3 regions of the Isoptericola sp. NPDC056578 genome follow, and region 1 is predicted to be linked to each of the others. Evidence: riboswitches for the same ligand, from Rfam matches in the RefSeq annotation. Region 1 holds a riboswitch; each other region holds the start of a gene.

What was found. Region 1 has a riboswitch for S-adenosylmethionine ahead of ACFQ80_RS01355 (NADPH-dependent FMN reductase). Riboswitches for the same ligand answer to the same signal wherever they lie in the genome.
Region 2: it holds a riboswitch for S-adenosylmethionine, as region 1 does, so the genes downstream of both, ACFQ80_RS12055 (aminotransferase class V-fold PLP-dependent enzyme) here and ACFQ80_RS01355 (NADPH-dependent FMN reductase) in region 1, are expected to answer to the same signal.
Region 3: it holds a riboswitch for S-adenosylmethionine, as region 1 does, so the genes downstream of both, ACFQ80_RS03900 (methylenetetrahydrofolate reductase) here and ACFQ80_RS01355 (NADPH-dependent FMN reductase) in region 1, are expected to answer to the same signal.

Annotation. Positions count from the first base shown of each region.
Region 1 covers NZ_JBHTVC010000002.1:83,753-90,328, forward strand. Annotated here, with positions in the region: gene ACFQ80_RS01335 (DNA polymerase IV) at 1-68, opposite strand, end outside; gene ACFQ80_RS01340 (DoxX family membrane protein) at 206-817, shown strand; gene ACFQ80_RS01345 (winged helix-turn-helix transcriptional regulator) at 870-1,340, opposite strand; gene ACFQ80_RS01350 (NADPH-dependent FMN reductase) at 1,496-2,077, shown strand; SAM riboswitch class IV at 2,194-2,325, shown strand; gene ACFQ80_RS01355 (NADPH-dependent FMN reductase) at 2,348-2,965, shown strand; gene ACFQ80_RS01360 (flavin reductase family protein) at 2,962-3,528, shown strand; gene ACFQ80_RS01365 (LLM class flavin-dependent oxidoreductase) at 3,547-4,740, shown strand; gene ACFQ80_RS01370 (LLM class flavin-dependent oxidoreductase) at 4,750-6,177, shown strand; gene ACFQ80_RS01375 (GNAT family N-acetyltransferase) at 6,212-6,576, shown strand, end outside.
Region 2 covers NZ_JBHTVC010000026.1:12,327-18,902, forward strand. Annotated here, with positions in the region: gene ACFQ80_RS12035 (amidase) at 114-1,592, shown strand; gene ACFQ80_RS12040 (MerR family transcriptional regulator) at 1,593-2,000, opposite strand; gene ACFQ80_RS12045 (NAD(P)-dependent oxidoreductase) at 2,050-2,946, shown strand; gene ACFQ80_RS12050 (CsbD family protein) at 3,057-3,230, shown strand; gene ACFQ80_RS12055 (aminotransferase class V-fold PLP-dependent enzyme) at 3,304-4,746, opposite strand; SAM riboswitch class IV at 4,781-4,897, opposite strand; gene ACFQ80_RS12060 (RNA polymerase sigma factor) at 4,984-5,664, shown strand; gene ACFQ80_RS12065 (protein kinase) at 5,664-6,576, shown strand, end outside.
Region 3 covers NZ_JBHTVC010000005.1:137,912-144,487, reverse strand. Annotated here, with positions in the region: gene metE (5-methyltetrahydropteroyltriglutamate--homocysteine S-methyltransferase) at 1-2,106, opposite strand, end outside; gene ACFQ80_RS03900 (methylenetetrahydrofolate reductase) at 2,132-3,178, opposite strand; SAM riboswitch class I at 3,184-3,290, opposite strand; gene ACFQ80_RS03895 (NADP-dependent oxidoreductase) at 3,384-4,283, opposite strand; gene ACFQ80_RS03890 (YbdD/YjiX family protein) at 4,324-4,572, opposite strand; gene ACFQ80_RS03885 (carbon starvation CstA family protein) at 4,556-6,576, opposite strand, start outside.

The DNA of each region.
Region 1 (6,576 bases):
ATCTCGACCGCGGCCAGGAACTGGTCGAGGTCGACGTGCAACACCCAGCGGAAGCTGCGCGGGCCCATGCCCCGAGTCTGCGTCACCGCCCTGCGGGTGACGAGCGGGCGAAAACCGCGGCCCCGCGCATCCGGCGCCCCGACGACGCCTCTCTCCCAGGGCGACCAGCCCCGGGTCGCACCACCCCCTGGAAGAGAGCACCACCATGTCCGTCTCCACCCCGACCCACCGCCCGACCCACCGCCCGACCCACCGCCCGACCCACCGCCCGACCCACCGCCCGACCGCCGGCGTCCCCGCCCCCGGCGCCCCCGCCGACCCGGCCGCGCGCCGCCTCCCGAACGCGCTCGCCGAGCAGGTGGCGCTGCGGCTCGACGTCGCCGTCACCGCCCTCGCCCGGTTCCTCACCCGGTGGTCCGTCCCGGCGCTGCGCGTCGCGCTCGGGCTCGTGTTCCTCGGCTTCGGCGTCCTGAAGTTCTTCCCCGGCGCCAGCCCCGCCGAGCAGATCGCGGGCCGCACCGTCGAGACGCTCACCCTCGGGCTCGTCCCCGCCGCGACCGCCGTCGTCCTGGTCGCGGTCATGGAGACCTTCATCGGCCTCACCCTGGTCAGCGGGCGACTGCTGCGCGTGGGCCTGGTCGTCCTCGCCGTCGCCATGGTCGGGATCCTGTCGCCCGTCGCACTGTTCGGCGACGAGCTGTTCGGGCACGGCATGACCCTGCTCGGGCAGTACGTGCTCAAGGACGTCGTCCTCGTGGCCGGTGCGGCCGTCGTCGCCTCGTGCGCACTCGGGGCCCGTCTGCGGCTCGAGGCGTGAGCGGACCGCCGCACCCGCCCCGCGTCATCGTCGGAGGGCCGCCGACCACCGGTCAGCGGCCCTCCGGCACGCCGTCCTGCGCCGCCCGGCCGTCCCCGCGCCGCCGGTCGTCCGCGCGGCGGTGCGCGTCGATCGTCGGCCCGTGCCGCTCGCCCCACCCCGCCAACGCCGCCAGCGGCACCAGGAGCGACGCACCCAGCCCCGTCATCGCGTACTCGACGCGCGGGGGCACCTCCGGGTAGACGGTCCGCGCGACCAGCCCGTCCCGCTCGAGGCGCCGGAGCGCCACCGCGAGCAGCCGGTGGGAGATGCCCTCGACCCTGCCGAGCAGCGTCGTGAACCGCACGGGCCCGTCGCCGAGCTCGGCCAGCACCGTCAGCGACCACTTGTCACCCACGCGGTGGAAGAGCTCCCGGACCCTGCGCCGGTCGTCCTCGCCCGCGCACGCCGAGCCCGCCGCACCGTCCCAGGTCCCCGCGCCGTCCCAGATCTCCGCGCCGTCCCCGATCTCCGTGCTCGCCATGCTCGCTCCGTCCCGATCCGCACCCCGGGGTGCGTGACGCACTTCATGGTGCGGGTGGCCGACCGGGCATAGGGCACCGGTCACCGGAGGTTCCCGCCATCGACCACAACACGTCGGGGCGACCGAGATCGTCCCGACCCGACGGAAGGCGCACCATGACGACGATCGCGATCATCACCGGCAGCACCCGACCCGGCCGCTACAGCGAGCGCGTCGCGCGCTGGGTGCTCGACGTCGCGGGACGGCGCGACGACGCCCGCTTCGAGCTGGTCGACCTCGCCGAGCAGGACCTGCCCCACCTCGACGAGCCGGTCCCCGCCTCGGGCGGGCAGTACGCCGGCGAGCACACCCGGCGGTGGGCGGCGACCGTCGCCCCGTTCGACGGCTTCGTGTTCGTGACCCCCGAGTACAACCACTCGGTGCCCGGGGTCCTCAAGAACGCCCTCGACTACCTGTACGCCGAGTGGAACGACAAGGCGGCGGGGTTCGTCGGCTACGGCGTCCTCGGCGGCGCGCGGGCCGTGGAGCACCTGCGCCTGGTCGCGGCCGAGCTGCAGCTCGCGACGGTCCGCACGCAGGTGGCGCTGTCGTTCCACCACGACTTCCGCGAGTACCGCGAGCTCGACCCGGAGCCCCGGCAGCGCGCCGCGCTCGACGAGCTCCTGGACCAGGTGGTGGCCTGGTCGGACGCCCTCGCGCCGCTCCGCGCGGCGCGGGCGGCGGCCGCCGCGGCCTGACCGACCCGTCGGGGAGGACGCGGCGCGGTCGACCGTGGACCGCGCCGCGTCCGGATCGTGAGAATTCTCGGGAGCAGCCTGGCGTTCTGCGAAACGGCTGCTATACCTCCGCCCCAGGTCAAGAGCCCCAGCGCGAAGCCCCGGCTGGCTGGGCAGCAACCCCACGTCACGGCGGGGTGCTCCGGAGGATGACCAGGCCGCCGGCCGGCCCGTCCGCGGGCCGAGACGCCGCGCGGCAAGCGTGATCGACGGACTTGCGAGGTACACCCGATGACCGAACCCACCCGCCCCTCCGCCGCCTCCGTGGTGGTGGTCTCCGGCAACCCGCGCGAAGGCTCGCGCACCCTGGCCGCGGCCGAGGCCGCCGGGCGCCGCGTCGCCGAGCTGCTCGGCACCACGGACGTGGCGACGATCGAGCTCGCGGCGTTCGCGGGCGAGATCCTCACGGCCGCGCACCCGGCCGCCGACGAGGCGAAGGACCGCCTGGCGCGCGCCACGGTCGCCGTCGTCGCGACCCCCGTCTACAAGGCCTCCTACACGGGTCTGCTCAAGGCGTTCCTCGACCTCTACGGGCCGGACGGCCTGGCGGGCGTCGTGGTCGTGCCGCTCGTCGTGTCCGGCAACCCGGCGCACGCGCTCGCCGGCGAGGCGCACCTGCGGCCCGTCCTCGTGGAGCTGGGTGCCGTCGTGCCCACCCGCACCCTGACCCTCACCGAGGCGCAGCTGCCCGACCTCGGCCAGGCGCTCGACCCCTGGTTCGCCCGCTGGGCGACGCCGCTGCGGCGCGCCGCCGGCGTACCCGCCGCGCCGGCCGCCACCGCCACGGCCGCCACGACCACCACCACGACGGACGCCACCGCCGCCGAGCTGACGGGAGCCGCCCTGTGACCACGGAGCACACCCACGCGCACACCGACCTGTCCGCCCTGTCCGAGATCGAGGAGCTCCTGGCCCAGCAGGACGAGCCCCAGCTGTCCCCCGACGAGTTCAAGACGGTCTTCCGCCAGCACCCGGCAGGCGTCGCCGTCGTCGCGCTCGCGCACGAGGGCCGCCCCGTCGGGTTCACCGCCACGTCCGTGATCTCCGTGTCCGCCGCGCCGCCGCTGCTGGCGTTCTCGCTGGCGTCCACCTCCTCGTCGTGGCCCGCCGTCTCGGAGGCCAGCACGCTCGCGATCAGCTTCCTCGCCGACCACCAGGACCACCTCTCCGCCCGGTTCGCGACGAGCGGCATCGACCGCTTCGCGGACGGCGGCTGGACGGCCCTGCCCTCGGGCGAGCCCGTGATCGACGGGGCGGTCTCGTGGGTGCGGGCCCGGGTGGTGCAGCGGACGCCGGTCGGCGACAGCTACCTGGTGTCCCTGCGCGCGCTGCAGTCCGGGTCGGACGACGCCTCGCCGCTCGTCTACCTCGACCGGACCTACCACCGGCTCGGCGACGAGTCCCAGATCTGAGAGGCGGCCCCCCGCACCATGACCACCCTGACCTCTCCCTTCCTCGTGGGGCTCGACGTCGACGGCGCGGGCGCGCACCCCGCGGCCGTCACGAGCACGGGGATCGCCGTGACCGAGCTCGTCTCCGCCGCACGGCTCGCCCGCACGGTGCGGCGCGCCGAGCACGCCGGCGTCACCTTCGCCACGTTCGCCGACGCCCTGCTGCCCGCGGTCGCGGGGTCGCCCGCCTCCGCGCGGCTCGACGCCGTCACCCGCGCGGCGTTCGTGTCCCGCACCACCACCGCGATCGGCCTGGTGCCCCAGGTGCCGACCACCTACCCGGAGCCGTTCCACGTGGCGGCCCAGCTCGCGTCCCTCGACATCGCGGCCTCCGGCCGGGGCGGCTGGCTCGCCGGCACGACCCGCACCCCGGAGACGGCGGCCGCCTACGGCCGCGACGACGTCGCCGACCTCGCCCGCGAGGCCCGCGACGTCGTGCAGGTCGTGCGCGACCTGTGGGACTCGTGGGAGGACGACGCCGTGATCCGCGACGTCGCCACCGGCCGCTACGTGGACCGCGACCGGCTGCACCACGTCGACTTCGTCGGCGAGAGCTTCGCCGTCAAGGGCCCGCTCATCACGCCGCGCCCGCCCCAGGGTCAGCTCGTGGTGCTCGCGGCGGCCGCCGACGTCGCGCCCTCGGTGCGCGCCGAGCCCCTGGTCGACGTCGCGCTCGTCGGCGGCACCGACGTCGCCACCGCCCGCGCGGCGGCACGCGCAGCGACGGCCGCGGGGACCGGCGGGCCCGACGGCGCCGCCCGGGCGGTGCTCGACCTGGAGGTGGTGCTCGACGCCGGCGACCGCACCGCGACCGCCCGGCTCGCCGAGCTCGACGCCGCCACGCCCTCGGAGGCGCGCACCGGCTGGGGCACGGGCGCGCTGCGGTACACCGGCGACGCCCCGGGCCTCGCCGGCCTCCTCGCCGAGCTCGCCGCGTCGGGCGACGTCGCCGGCGTGCGGCTGCTGCCCGCCGTCCTCGACGCCGACCTGCCGGTGCTCTCGGGCGACGTGCTGCCCGCGCTGCGCGCCGCCCGGCTCACCGCGGCGCCCCGCGCGGGCACCACCCTGCGGGAGACGCTCGGGCTGCCGCGCCCCGCGAACCGCCACGAGACCCGACCCGACGCCGGCACCCGGGCGCGGCGCGCCGCCCCGACCGCCGTCGCGACCGCCTGAGGAACTCCGATGACCACACCGACGACACTGCACGCCCCCGACGCGCCGATCACCCGCCCCCGCGCGCAGGTGCACTTCGGCGTCTTCTTCCAGGGCGTCAACCACACCACCATCTGGTCCGACCCGGAGTCCGGGTCGCAGACGGACTTCGCCTCCTTCGAGCGCGTGGTCCGCACCGCCGAGCGCGGGCTGTTCGACGCGTTCTTCCTCGGCGAGGGCCTGCGCCTGCGCGAGACCCGCGGCCGGATCCACGACCTGGACGTCGTGGGCCGCCCCGACGCGATCACCCAGCTCGCCGCGCTGGCGGCGATCACCGAGCGCATCGGCCTCGTCGCCACCCAGAACACGACGTATCACGACCCTGCCGACCTGGCCCGGCGCCTCGCGAGCCTCGACGTCCTGTCCGGCGGGCGGGCGGCGTGGAACGTCGTGACGACGGACAACGCGTGGACCGGCGAGAACTTCCGCCGCGGCGGCTACCTCGACCACGCCGACCGCTACGAGCGGGCCGCCGCCGTGCTGGCCGTCGCCCGCGGGGTCTGGGACGCGTTCCCGGACGGCCCCGACGGCGACGTGGCGCGGGTGAACGTGCCGGGCGCCGACCTGCGCACCCCCCGCGACCTGGTGCTCGACGTCACCACGCCCCGCAGCCCGCAGGGCCACCCGGTGATCTTCCAGGCGGGCGACTCGCCCCAGGGGCGCGACTTCGCCGCCGCGCACGCCGACGTCATCTTCTCCCGGCACGGCGCGGTGCTCGCCGACGCGCTGGAGTTCGCGGCCGACGTGCGCCGCCGCGTCGTCGCCGCCGGACGGCCGGAGGACGACGTGAAGATCTTCCCGGGCACCGCGATCGTCGTCGGCGACACCCCGGCCGAGGCCGAGGAGAAGGCGCGCTGGGTGCGGCACGCCCAGGTCACGCCTGCCACCGCGCTGTCGATCGTCGGCAACATCTGGGGCGAGGACCTCTCGTCGTACGACCCGGACGGCCCCCTGCCCGCGCACGACCCGGTGGTCGAGGAGCTGGGCGGCGAGCGCGGCTCCGCGACCACGGGGGCGCGCACGCACGAGGTCGCCCGGCAGTGGCGCGCCCTCGCCGAGGCGGAGCACCTGTCGATCCGCGAGCTGGTGATCCGCAACGCGGGCGAGCGCGGCTTCACCGGCACCCCCGGCGCCGTCGCGGACGAGCTGACCCGCTGGGTGCGCACCGGCGCCGTCGACGGGTTCAACCTCAGCCCGTGGATCGTGCCGTCCGGGCTGGACGACGTCGTCGAGAAGGTGGTGCCCGCACTGCAGGAGCGCGGGGCCTACCCCACCGCGTACGAGGGCGTCACGCTGCGCGAGCACCTCGGGCTGCGCGAACCGCTCACCCGGCGAGCCCGGGGGCGGTCCGCGACCGTCGACGCCGACAGCGAACCGACGCTCGTTCCCACGCCCTGAGCACGTACTCTGCGACGGCAGACCAGGAGGCGACATGACCACGACCACCACGCCGGACGCTCCCGCCGGCACGCTCGGCACCGCGTCCGAGGCCGTCCTCGACAACCCGCGCTGGTCGTCGCTCACCGGGGCGCACGCGCACCTGGCGGAGGGCAACGAGCTGGTGCTGCGCTACCCCGCCGACGTGTCCCCGTTCGCCGCGGTCCGGTCGTGGGACGACCCGGACGTCTGGGACGCGATCGTGGACGTCGCCGGCCACGGCGCGGAGTTCCCGGGGCCGCCGGCGGACGTGGCACTCCCCGCGGGCTGGGAGCGGGCCTCGCTCCACGAGGGCGTCCAGCTCGTCGAGACGGACCGGCTGACCACCCGCCCGGACGACGAGGCGATCGTGCTCGGCGC
Region 2 (6,576 bases), on a different contig from region 1:
GCCCATCCTCGCCGAACAGGCGGTTGATGCCGGAATGCGTCCAACTTCCTCGCGATACCGGTGTCAACCGCCTGTTCGGCGACCCGGGCAGCGGGATGGGTAGCGTGCGGATCATGGACGACGCCCTGCACGAGATGACCGCCACCCGGTTGCGCGACCTGCTGCGCGCGGGAGAGCTCACGCCGACCGAGGTGGCCGACCACTTCCTCGCCCGGATCGAGCGCGCCAACCCCGACCTGGGGGCGTTCGCCACCGTCGCCCCCGAGGCGGCGCGCGCGCGGACGGCGGCCCTCGAGCGCGACGGCGCGCACGGCCGGGCGACCCTGTGGGGGCTGCCCGGCGGGGACAAGGACCTGTGGATGCGGGCCGGCGTGCCCGCCCGGTTCGGCTCCCGCGCCTTCGCCGGCGACGACGCCGTCGTGCCGCCCGTGAGCGACGAGATCGTCGACGTCCTCGACGCCGCCGGCATGGTGAGCCTCGGCCGCACGACCGCCCCCGAGCTCGGCTTCCCCGCGTACACCGAGCCGCTGGCGGGGCCGGTGGCACGCAACCCGTGGGACCCGGGCCTCGGGGCGGGCGGGTCGAGCGGCGGCGCCGCCGTCGCCGTCGCGGCGGGCCTGCTCCCGTGCGCGCCGGGGTCGGACGGCGGCGGGTCGGTCCGCATCCCCGCCGCCGCGTGCGGCGTGGTCGGGCTCAAGCCGAGCCGCGGCCTCGTGCCGGCGGGGTCGGGCCAGGAGTCGCTGGGCGGGCTGGTCGTCAACGGGCCGCTCGCCCGCACCGCCGAGGACACCGCGCTGCTGCTGGAGGGCATGCTCACCTGGACCCCGGACGGCCGCGTGGCGCACCCGCTCACGCTGCGCGCGCCGTCGGCCCGCGCCGGGGAGTACCTGGCCGCGGCGCGCCGCGGAGAGGTGGCGGGTGACGGGGGCGAGGACGTGCGGGGCCGGTTCCGGATCGGTGTCACGACCGACTCCGCCTGGGACGACTTCTACGCGATCACGACGTCGGACGAGGCACGCGCCGCGCTCGACACCGGCGTGGCGACGCTCGCCGGCCTGGGGCACGAGGTCGACGACCTGTCCCTCGAGCCCGACCCGACGTACGGCCCCGCCTTCCGCACCCTGTGGATGGCGGGCGCCTCCGCGGTCCCGCTGGACGACCCCGCACGGCTCGACCGGCTCGAGCCGCTCACCCGGTGGCTCATCGGCCGCGGCCGCCAGGTGCCCGCCCGCGAGCTCGCCGAGGCGCTGCGTGCGCTCACGGCGTTCGAGCGCAGGCTGGTCGCGCAGATGTCACGGTTCGACGCCGTCGTCACCCCCGCGCTCGCGACGACGCCCCGCCCGCTCGGCTGGTTCGACCCCGAGGACCCCGAGCGCAACTTCGAGCAGCAGTGCCAGTACACGCCCTGGACGTCGATGCTCAACGTGGCGGGGCTGCCGGCGATCACGCTGCCGACCCGCTGGACCGACGACGGGCTGCCGATGGGCGTCCAGCTGATCGGGCGGCCGGGCGGCGAGACGACGCTCCTCGCGCTCGCCGCCCAGCTCGAGGACCGGCTGCGCTGGGCGGACCGGCACCCTCCGGCCTGGTGATCAGGCGGGAACCCTCTCCGCCGTCGCGCCGTCGAGCGGCGGGTAGGTCTCGCCACCCACCCGCTCCGCCGCCGCGATGTACCCGGCCAGGGCCGAGCGCGAGCGGGCGAGCCTCGCCATCTGGTCCTCCAGACGCCGCAGGCGGGAGCGCATCGCGGTCAGGAGCTCGGCACAGCCGGGCAGCTGCGGCTCCTCGCCGACCGCGCACGGCAGGACGTAGGCGATGTCCTCGGACGACAGGCCCGCGTCGAGCAGGTGCCGGATCTGCCGCACCCGCAGCACGGCCCCCTCGTCGAACTCGCGGTAGCCGTTCGAGCGTCGGGCGACGTCCAGCAGGCCCTGGGCCTCGTAGTAGCGCAGTTGGTGCGTCCGCACGCCCGTGCGGCGGCTCAGCTCACCGATCCGCATCCCGCTCCCCCTTGACCTTCACACCGGTATGAACGTCGACGATGCTGCCATGGTCACCAGAACCCACAAGCCGTCGTCCCCCGCCCCCGTCTCCGTCGTCGGTCTCGGCCTCATGGGTCGCGCGCTCGCCGGCGCGTTCCTGCGGGCCGGGCACCCCACCACCGTGTGGAACCGCACCCCCGCCAGGGCCGACGCGTTGGTGGCGGACGGCGCCCACCTGGCGCCCACGGCGGCCGCGGCGGTCCGTCCCGGCGGCCTGACGATCGTCTGCCTCACCGACGACGCCGCCGTGCGCGAGCTGCTCGGCCACGACGACGTCGACCTCGCCGGCGCCACGCTGGTCAACCTCACGTCCAGCAGCTCCTCGCAGGCCAGGGAGACCGCCCGGTGGGCCGCCCGGCGCGGCGCGCGATACCTCGACGGCGCGATCATGGCCGTGCCGCCCGCGATCGGGACGGCGGACGCGGTCGTCCTGCACAGCGGGCCCCGGACGGACTTCGACGCGCACGCCGCCACCCTCGCCGCGCTCGGCACCGTCACCCACCTCGGCGAGGACCCCGGGCTGGCGTCCCTCTACGACGCGGCCGGCCTCACGATGATGTGGAGCGTCCTCGACGCGTGGCTGCACGGCACCGCCATGCTCCGCACGGCCGGGGTAGACGCCGCCGCCTTCGCCCCGTTCGCCCGGCAGATCGCGGAGGGCGTGGCCGCCTGGCTGCCCGGCTACGCGGAGCAGGTCGACAGCGGCAGGTTCCCGGCGGAGGCCTCGGCCCTCGAGACGGACGCGCGCGCGATGGCGCACCTCGTCGAGGAGAGCGCGGCGCTGGGCGTGAGCACCGAGCTGCCGAGACTGCTCAAGGCCGTGGCCGACCGTGGCGTCGCCGCGGGCCACGGTCACGAGCAGTACCCGGTGCTGATCGAGGAGTTCGGCCGCCCGACGCCCTGACCTGCCGGTCGCCACCCGGAGGACCACGACCTGAGACGTCGGCGTGCGAGCCGGCGGGCACGCGCCTACGGTCGGTGCTCGAGGTCGTTCGTCCGACGGAAGGAGCCCCGATGGGACTGGGAGACAAGGCCAAGCACCTGGCGGAAGAGGCCGAAGGCAAGGCCAAGGAAGCCACGGGCAAGCTCACCGACGACGAGAGCAAAGAGGCCGAGGGCAAGGCCCAGCAGGCCAGCGCGAACCTCAAGCAGGCGGGCGACGACGTCAAGGACGCGTTCAAGGGCTGACCCGCTGACACGACGGGGCGCCACCGCACGGTGGCGCCCCGTCGTCATGTCCGCCCGGGGCGGGGCCGACGGCTCAGAGGTCGTCGGGCAGGCAGCCGAACGCCTCGTCGGCGCCCAGCGCGGCGGTGGCGAGCAGCCCCTCGAGGCCGGAGCCCTCGGGCACGGGGCGCGGGTCGTCGACGACGACCCACAGCCCGTCCACGACGTCGTACTGCGCCTGCGGCCCCTCGGTCACGAGCGAGCGGACGGCGGCGACGAGCCGCTCGACCTCCTCGCCCGCGGTGCCGAGGCCCACCGACGCGCGGACGGCGCCGGCGTCGAAGCCGAGGCGGCCGAGCAGCGGGTGGGCGCAGAACCGGCCGTCGCGCACGCCGATGCCGTGCTCGGCGGACAGGTACGCGGCGACGAGGCCGGGGTCGTACCCGGTGACCGTGAACGTCACGACGCCCACCGGGTCGACGGCGTCGTCCCAGACGTGGACGACCTCGACGCGCTCGATCTCGCCGAGCCCGTCCACGAGCCGGCGTCGCAGGGCGTCCTCGTGCCCGGCCGCGACCCACGGGTCGAGGGCGGCGAGCTCGTCGCACGCGGCAGCGAGCGCCACCGCGCCCACGACGTTGGGCGAGCCGGCCTCGTGCCGGGCGGGGCCCTCGTGCCAGTCGGTCGTGGTGGTGCGCACCCGGCGCACGGCGCCGCCGCCGGCCAGGTACGGGGTGCCGGCGTCGAGCCAGTCGCGCCGGCCGACCAGGGCACCGGCCCCGAACGGCGCGTACGTCTTGTGTCCCGAGAACGCGACGTAGTCGACGCCCGTCTCCGCGAGCGAGAAGCGGCGGTGCGGCACCAGCTGGGCGCCGTCGAGCACGACGCGCGCGCCGGCGCCGTGCGCGGCGGCGACGACGTCGGCCACGGGCAGCGCCTCGCCGGTCACGTTGGACGCGCCGGTGAGCGCCAGGAGGGCGTAGGGGCGGCCCGCGGCAGCGGCCGACCCCAGCTCTTCCTCGATCTCCGCGAGGGTGGCGGCCACGGACGGGCCGCCCGCGACGACGGTCGCGTCGGTGACGCGCTGCCAGGGCAGCAGGTTGGCGTGGTGCTCGATGTCGAGCACGAGGACGCGGCCGGGATCGCCCGTGGCCGGGTCTGCGGGCACGCAGCCCGCGAGCAGGTTGAGCGAGTCCGTCGTGTTGCGGGTGACGATCGTGAGGTCGTCCTCCCGGGCTCCGACGAACGCGCCGATCGTGCGGCGGGCCGTCTCGTACAGGGCCGTCGAGACCTGCGACAGGTAGCCGGCGCCGCGATGGACGCTGGCGTACAGCGGCAGCACGCGCGCGACCCGGTCGGCCACGGCCTGCAGGGCGGGCGCCGACGCCGCGACGTCGAGGTTGGCGTACGGCAGCTGACGGCCGTCGACGAGCGGCACGAGCGTGTCGCCGCCGACGACGGGCAGCACGGGTGCGACGTCCTGCACGGCGCCGACGCGCACGGCGGGCACCGCAGGCGCGGGGGTGAGCGTGGTCATGCGTGGTCCTCCTCGGTCGTGCCGGGGAGGTGGCTCCCCGCGCTTGCCCGCGCGCCGGACGGCGCAGGGCCAGGTCGTCACCCGGGGCACCCCGCCGCGAGAGGAGGGTTGCCGGCCAGCGAGCCGGGGCTTCGCGCTGGCGCTCTTGACCTGCCGCCCATCGTGCGTGCGCAGCACCACACGGTCAAGCGGAGCCCGCCCCCTTCTCACGATGCGGTCGCGTGAGACGCTGGATGCATGCCCGATCGCACCGTTCCGGCCTCCGGCGCGCCTCCGGGAGGCCCCGTCGGAAGCCCCGTCGGAACCCCGGCCGAGCTGGTCGCCCGCGCCCTCGCCGGCGGCGACCTCCACGCCGCAGGGCTCGCCGCCCGCGCGGCGACCGGGGACGACGCCGCCGACGTCCTCGACCTCGTCGGCGGGCGGGCCGCCGCGGGCTCCGCGCCCGCGACCGAGCTGCTGGTGGAGCTGCTGGACGCGTCCGGCGTCGTCCGGCGCTTCGTGCGCGGCGCCCTGCTCGACGAGGCCGCCGTGGACGACGTCTCCCAGGACGTGCTGGTCTCCGTGGCGACGTCGGTCCGGTCGTTCGCGGGCGGGTCGCGGGTCACCACGTGGGTGCACGGGATCGTGCGCCACCGGGTGGTCGACCACCTGCGACGGCAGCGCGCCACCGCTCCCCTGCCCGACGACGACGTCGGGCCGTCGGAACGGATGAGCTCCCTCATCGCCACGCGCGCCACCGTGCGCGACGCGCTCGCCGCCCTGCCCGAGCTCTACCGCGAGCCCGTGACGCTGCGCGACATCGAGGGCCTGCCCTACGCGGAGGTGGCCGACCGTCTGGGTCGCAGCGTCGGCACCGTGAAGTCACAGGTCTCGCGCGGCCGCGCGCTCGTGGCCGCGGCCCTCGGGAGCCTGTCCTGATGGCCGCGCCCGCCGCGCCCGAGCCGCTGCTCGGGCGGTACCGGGTGGGCGACGTGATCGGCGTCGGGTCGTTCGCCACCGTGCACCGCGCCGTGGACGAGCGGCTGGACGACGTCGTCGTGGTGAAGGTGCTGGCCGAGAACCACAGCCTCAACCCGGAGGTCCGCGAGCGGTTCATCGCGGAGGGCCGGGCGCTGCGGCGGGTGGCGAGCCCGCACGTCGTCGCCGTGCACGACATCGGCGAGAGCGACCGCCAGCAGCCCTACCTCGTCCTCGAGCTCGCCGACCGCGGCACCCTCGCGGCCCGCGTCGCGGCCCTGCGGGCGGACGGGTGGACGGCGACGCCCGCCGACGTGCTCGCCGTCGCCCGGGGGCTCGCCGCCGCGGTCGAGGCCGTGCACGCCGCGCGCCTCGTGCACCGGGACCTCAGCCCCGGCAACGTGCTGCTGCGCACCGGCCCGGAGGGCGCGGTCGAGGGCGTTCCCGCCGCCGTCGTCCGGCCGGACGAGCGCCTCGTCCTGGCCGACCTCGGCATGAGCAAAGACCTGGCCCGCAGCTCCGGGCTGACCGTCGCGGGCGGCACCGAAGGGTTCCGGCCGCCGGAGCAGGCCGGCCCCGGCACGGTCGACACCCGCGCCGACCTGTGGGCGATGTCCGCGCTGCTGTCCTGGCTCGTCGAGGGCGCCGACCTGCCGCACTCCCTCGACGCCGCGCTACGCCGCAGCCTCGCCGACGCCCCCGCCCGGCGGCACCCCGACGCCGCAGCCTGGCTGGCCGACGTCGAGGGGGCGCTCGCCCCGGGCACGACCGGCGGCCCGGACCGCGCGCGACGCCGCCCGGCCGCCGTCGTCGTCGCCGCGGTCACCGCCGCCGTCCTCGGCCTGGGCGCGGGCGCCGGCGTCACGGCCTGGC
Region 3 (6,576 bases), on a different contig from region 1:
GGCGTCGAGGCCGTCGATCGCGCCGATGACCTCGCCGAACTCCGAGTAGCACAGGTGCGTGTGGACCTGCGTCGCCGCCTCGACGCCCGACGTCGCGAGCCGGAACGACCCGACCGACCAGTCGAGGTAGGCGGGCTGGTCGGCGCGGCGCAGCGGCAGCAGCTCGCGCAGCGCGGGCTCGTCCACCTGCACGATGCCGATGCCCGCGGCCTCCAGGTCCGCGATCTCGTCGCGCAGGGCCAGGCCTACCTGGTTCGCGGTGTCGCCGAGCGGCTGGTCGTCGCGCACGAACGACCACGCGAGGATCGTCACCGGGCCGGTGAGCATGCCCTTGACCGGCTTGTCGGTGAGCGACGCCGTGTACGCGGACCACTCGACGGTGATCGGCGCCGGGCGCTGCACGTCCCCCCACAGGATCGGCGGGCGCACGCAGCGCGAGCCGTACGACTGCACCCAGCCGTTCGCCGTCACCGCGAACCCGTCGAGCTGCTCGGCGAAGTACTGCACCATGTCGTTGCGCTCGGGCTCGCCGTGCACCAGCACGTCGAGGCCCAGCTCCTCCTGCAGCGTCACGACGCGCCCGATCTCCTCCCGCATCGCGGCGGAGTAGTCGGCGTCGGCGAGCTCGCCCTTGGTCCACGCGGCGCGGGCCTTGCGGATCTCGGGGGTCTGCGGGAACGAGCCGATCGTCGTCGTGGGCAGCGGGGGCAGGTTCAGCCGCGCCGCCTGGGCGGCGGCGCGCTCCGCGTACGGGCCGCGGGCGAAGTCGGCGTCGGTGAGCGCCGCGGCGCGGTCGCGCACCTCGGGCACGACGACGCCGGCCGCCGTCGCGCGCGAGGCCACGGCCGCGGACGACGCGGCGAGCGCGTCCTCGACGGCCGCGCGACCGTCCGTGAGGGCGCGGGCCAGGGTCGCGACCTCGCCCACCTTCTGGTCGGCGAACGCCAGCCAGTCGCGCAGGCGCGGGTCGAGGGTGGTGCCCGCCGCGTGCTGGTCGTACACCTCGTCCTCGACGTCGTGCGGCACGTGCAGCAGCGACGTCGACGTCCCGACGGCGAGGGCCCCGGCGCCGAGGCCGCGGAGCGCCTCGACGGTGCCGAGCTTGGCGGCCAGGTCGGCCCGCCACACGTTGTGGCCGTCGATCACCCCGGCGACGAGCGTCTTGCCCTCGAGGCCCGGCACCGGCCGGGCGGGCACGGCGCCCTTGACCAGGTCGATCGCGATCGCGTCGACGTCGGTCGCGGCGAGGAGCGCGAGGGCGTCCTCGTGCAGGCCGCCGAACGGCGCCGTCACCAGGATCGCGGGCCGCTCGCCGTCGGCGTCGTCGGTGGCCGTCGCGAGGTCGGTCGCCAGCGCGCGGTAGGCGGACGCGATCGCCGCGTGCAGGCGCTCGGCGGGCACGTCGAGCGAGTCGGTGACGAGCGCGGGCTCGTCGAGCTGCACCCACGGCACCCCGACCGCGGCCAGCGCGCGCAGCAGGTCGGCGTACGCGGCGACGACGTCGTCGAGCCGGTCGAGCGGGTGGAACCCGTCGCCCGCCTCGTCGGCCGCCTTGGACAGGGCGAGGAACGTCACCGGGCCCACGAGCACGGGACGCGTCGTGACGCCGGCCTCCTTGGCCTCGGCGTACTCGCGCACGATGCGGTGGTCCGCGAACGAGACCGGCGTCGTCTCGCTGATCTCGGGGACCAGGTAGTGGTAGTTGGTGTCGAACCACTTGGTCATCTCGAGCGGGGCGTCCTCGCCGCGGCCGCGGGCCACGGTGAAGTAGCCGTCGAGCTCGAGCGAGCCGTCCTCGTCGTCGAGCAGGTCACGGAACCGCTCGGGGACGGCGCCGAGCAGCGCGACGACGTCGAGCACCTGGTCGTAGTAGGAGAACGACCCCGGCACGGAGCCGTCGTCGGGGTTCAGCCCGAGCTCGACGAGGCAGCGGGCGGTCTCACGGCGCAGCGCGCCGGCCGTGACCTCCAGGTCGACGGCGTCGGTGCGCCCGGCCCAGAACGACTCGACGGCCTTCTTGAGCTCGCGGCGACGCCCGATGCGGGGGTAGCCGAGGATCGTGCCGCCGGGAAATGCCGCGGCGGGGGTGGTGCTGGTGGTGGACATGAGCACTCCAGAGTTCGGGCTCCGCTCAGACGGCGGGAGCCTGGGTCGGGATGCTCGGTACCCACGGCCTTCTGGCCAGGTCCGCGCCGTCCGACGTGACGTCGGCCGGCGCCGGTCCGCCGAGGTGGACACCCTCGAGCAGGTCCAGAGCGGGACGGTACTTGTTGAACGTGTACACGTGGATGCCGGGGGCGCCCGCGTCGAGCACGCGCTGGGCGAGCTCGACGGCGCGCGCGGTCCCGTAGGCGTGCTGCGCCTCCGGGTCCCCCGCGGCGTCGAGCGCGTCCAGCAGGTGCCGGGGCGCGCGGACGCCGGTGAGCTCCTCGACGCGACGGAGCCGGCGCGGCTCGGTCGTGGGCAGCTGCCCCGCGAGGATCGGGATCGTCACCCCGGCCGCGCGGGCCTCGGCGACGAAGTCGGTGTAGGAGTCGGCCTCGTAGAACAGCTGCGTGATGGCGAAGCTCGCCCCCGCGTCCTGCTTCTCCTTGAGGCGCCGGACCTCCTGGGCCCGGGTGGTGCCGGCCTGCACGTTGCCGTCGACGAACGTCGCGACGGCGATCGTCATCGGGCGGGCGGCGCCGCGCAGGGCGGCCCCGGGGTCGGTCGCGCAGCGCCGCGCCTCGACCTCGCGCAGCAGGTGCACGAGCTCGATCGAGGACGCGACGCCGTCGGCGGGCGGCTCCCAGTCCGGCTGGTCCTTCGGCGGGTCGCCGCGCAGGGCGAGGAACGCGCGGGTGCCGGCGTCGAGGAAGTCGTCGATGACGGCGGACACGTCCTCGCGGTGCGCGCCCACGCAGGTCAGGTGCGCCACCGGCAGGACGGGCGTGCCTTCGAGCAGGGTCGCGACGACCTGGCGGGCGGTCGCCCGGTCACCGCCGCCCGCGCCGTACGTCACGGACATGAAGTCCGGTCGTGCGGCGACGAGCCGGCGCGCCGTCTCCCAGAACTTGGGCGCGGCGTCCGGCCGGCGCGGCGGCATGAGCTCGAACGAGACCGTCGGGCGTGCCGGCAGCGCCGGGTGAACTGCCGGCTGAGCTGCCGGGGTGGGCGAAAAGGATGCCTCTGCGACCATGCGTCACTCCATCGATCCTGGCGTGAGCACCTTCGTCCTCGGGAGGCTTCCGTCGGAGAACGGGTTGCTGCGGCGTCGTCGAGCCAGGACTCTCGGCCGCTCTGGATGGCTTGTCACGCGATCGTACGCAGCATCCGCGATACGGGCGAGGATGAGACCGCCTGCTGAGACGATCGCGGATGCCGGGCGGGCGGGAACGCCCTGCTCAGGGCACCAGCACGACCTTGCCGCCGGCTTGGCCGCTCTCGACCAGGGCGTGCGCACGGGGCGCGTCGGCCAGCGGGAGCACCGCGCCGACGGTGGTCACGAGGTCGCCGCGGGCGAGGGCGTCGACGGCCTCGGCGAGCTCGCCGGCGTCGCGCTCGGACCGCCAGCTGGCCTCGACGCCGAGGTCTGCCGCGGCGTCGTCGGCGATGGTGACGATGCGCTCGGTGCCGCCGCGCAGGGTGATCGAGTCGGGCAGCACGCCCGCGCCGGTGGTGTCGAGGACGGCGTCCACGCCGTCGGGGGCGAGGGCGCGGACCCGCTCCACGAGCCCTGCGCCGTAGGTGGTGGGTGTCGCGCCGAGGGCGGCGACGCGCTCCTGGTTCCGCGGCGACGCCGTACCGATCACGCGGGCGCCGCGGCGCACGGCGAGCTGGACGGCCAGCTCGCCCACCGACCCCGAGGCGCCGTGCACGAGCAGCGTCTCGCCGGGCCGGACGTCGAGGAGGCGCAGCACGCGGGTCGCGGTCTCGGCGGCGACGGGGAGCGTGACGGCGTCGGTCGCGGCGAGCCCGGCGGGCACGCGGGCGAAGACCGACGTCCGGGCGAGCTCGGCGTACCCGCCGCCGACGGCGAAGCCCACGACGCGGTCGCCGGGCGCGACGCCGGCCACGCCGTCCCCGACCTGGTCGACGACCCCCGCCACCTCCAGGCCCGGCACGACGGGCGACGTCGGCGGCGGGCCGCCGGTCGTGCCGGCGCGGGACTTCACGTCCCAGCCGTTGACGGCCGCGGCCTCGACGCGCACGCGCACCTGGCCGGGCCCGGCCTGAGGGTCGGGGGCGTCGGCGAGATGCAGCACCTCGGGGCCGCCGTGGGACTCGAACACGATCGCGCGCACGCGCCCATCCTGGCCCGGCCGGCGCCGTCGCGCGCGCCGCTCAGCAGCAGCGCGAGCCGGGGTTGCGGTCCTGCTCCGCGTAGTGCTCCCGCCAGAACTCGCGCTCGCCCATCGGCGCGCGGCCGGGGTGGGCCGACCGCTCGTGCGCGACGTACGTCGCGTAGGCGTCGTCGCCCATCACCTGGCGCACGTACCAGCGCAGGCTCGCCCACCCCGCCGACGTCGCCCGGGCCAGCGCCCGGGCGACGTCGTGCACCCTGCCGGTGCGGGGCTCAGTGGTGCCCGGCACCGCTGGACTCCCGCAGGCCGGCGTCGGCCCACTCCTTCTCGATCCGCTTCTCGGTCGACGAGGCGAACAGGCCGGCCGGGGCGAACCGGCGCGACGCGACGGGCGCGTCCTCGTGGTTCTCGCCGCCGCCGGTGCGGAACGCCTTGATCGTCACGACCAGCGACGCGAGGATCACGACGATCGACAGCACCACGAACACGATCGACAGGGTGCCCTGCACGAAGGTGTTGCGGACCACGGCCTCCATGGCCGCGACGTCGGGCGCGGTGCCGAACGACGTCTCGCCGGCGGCGAGCGCGTCCTTGAACGCCCGGTGCTGCGCCCAGTACCCCACCGCGGGCACGTCCGAGAAGATCTTCTCGAACGACGCCCAGATGGTGATCAGCGCGGTGAAGGCCAGCGGCAGGGCCACGATCCACAGCCACCGCCAGTACGCGCGGCCCCGCTTCGCGACGATGGCGAGCACGACGGCGAGCGCGATCGCGGCCAGCAGCTGGTTCGCGATGCCGAACAGCGGGAAGAACGTGTTGATGCCGCCGAGCGGGTCGGTGACGCCCAGATACAGGATCGTGCCCCAGCCCGCGACCATGATCGCGGTGCAGACCCACACCCCGGGTCGCCAGCTCATGTCCTTGAACCGCGGTGCCACGTTGCCGATGGTGTCCTGCAGCATGAAGCGGGCCACGCGGGTACCGGCGTCGACCGCGGTGAGGATGAACAGCGCCTCGAACATGATCGCGAAGTGGTACCAGAAGCCCATCATCGCGGTGCCGCCCACCAGCTGGTGCATGATGTGCGCCAGCCCGAGCGCGAGCGTCGGGGCGCCGCCGGTGCGGGACACGATCGACGGCTCGCCCACCTGGGTCGCCAGGGTGCTGAGCATGTCGGGCGTGAGGTTGACGCCGGAGAGGCCGAGCGAGTTCACGAACGCGACCGCGCCCTCGATGGTGCCGCCGGTGGCGGCCGCCGAGGAGTTCATCGCGAAGTACACGCCGCGGTCGATCGAGATCGCGGCGACCAGCGCCATGATCGCGACGAACGACTCCATGAGCATGCCGCCGTAGCCGATGAAGCGCGTCTGGCGCTCCTTCTCCACGAGCTTCGGCGTCGTGCCCGACGAGATGAGCGCGTGGAACCCGGACAGGGCGCCGCACGCGATCGTCACGAAGAGGAATGGCCAGAGGTTGCCGGACACCACCGGGCCGGTCTCGCCGCTCGCGAACTCGCTGATCGCGGGCACGTTGATCTCGGGCCGCACGATGACGACGGCGCCGGCGAGCACCACGATGACGCCCACCTTCATGAAGGTGGACAGGTAGTCGCGCGGGGCGAGCAGCAGCCATACGGGCAGGACGGCGGCCACGAAGCCGTAGACGATGACGCCGACGGCGATGGTGGTGCGGTCGAGGTGGAAGAACTCCGCGCCCCACGCGGTGTCGGCCACCATGCCGCCGCCGACGATCGCGGCGAGCAGCAGGACGAAGCCGATGAGGGAGACCTCGGTGATCTTGCCCGGGCGCAGGTACCGCAGGTAGACGCCCATGAAGAGGGCGATCGGGATCGTCATGGAGACGCTGAACACGCCCCACGGGCTCTCGCCGAGGGCGTTGACGACCACGAGGGCGAGGATCGCCACGATGATGATCATGATCAGCAGGGACGCGACGATCGCGGCCACGCCGCCGATGCGGCCCAGCTCCTCGCGCGCCATCTGGCCGATGGTGCGGCCGCCGCGGCGCATGGAGAAGAACAGCACCGTGTAGTCCTGCACGGCGCCCGCGAGCACCACGCCGACGATGATCCAGATGGTGCCCGGCAGATACCCCATCTGCGCGGCGAGCACCGGGCCCACCAGCGGGCCGGCGCCGGCGATGGCGGCGAAGTGGTGGCCGAACAGCACGCGGCGGTCGGTGGGGACGAAGTCCTTGCCGTCCTCGCGCGTCTCGGCGGGGGTGGCGCGGCGGTCGTCGGGGCGGGTGATGTACCGCTCGATGACCTTCGAGT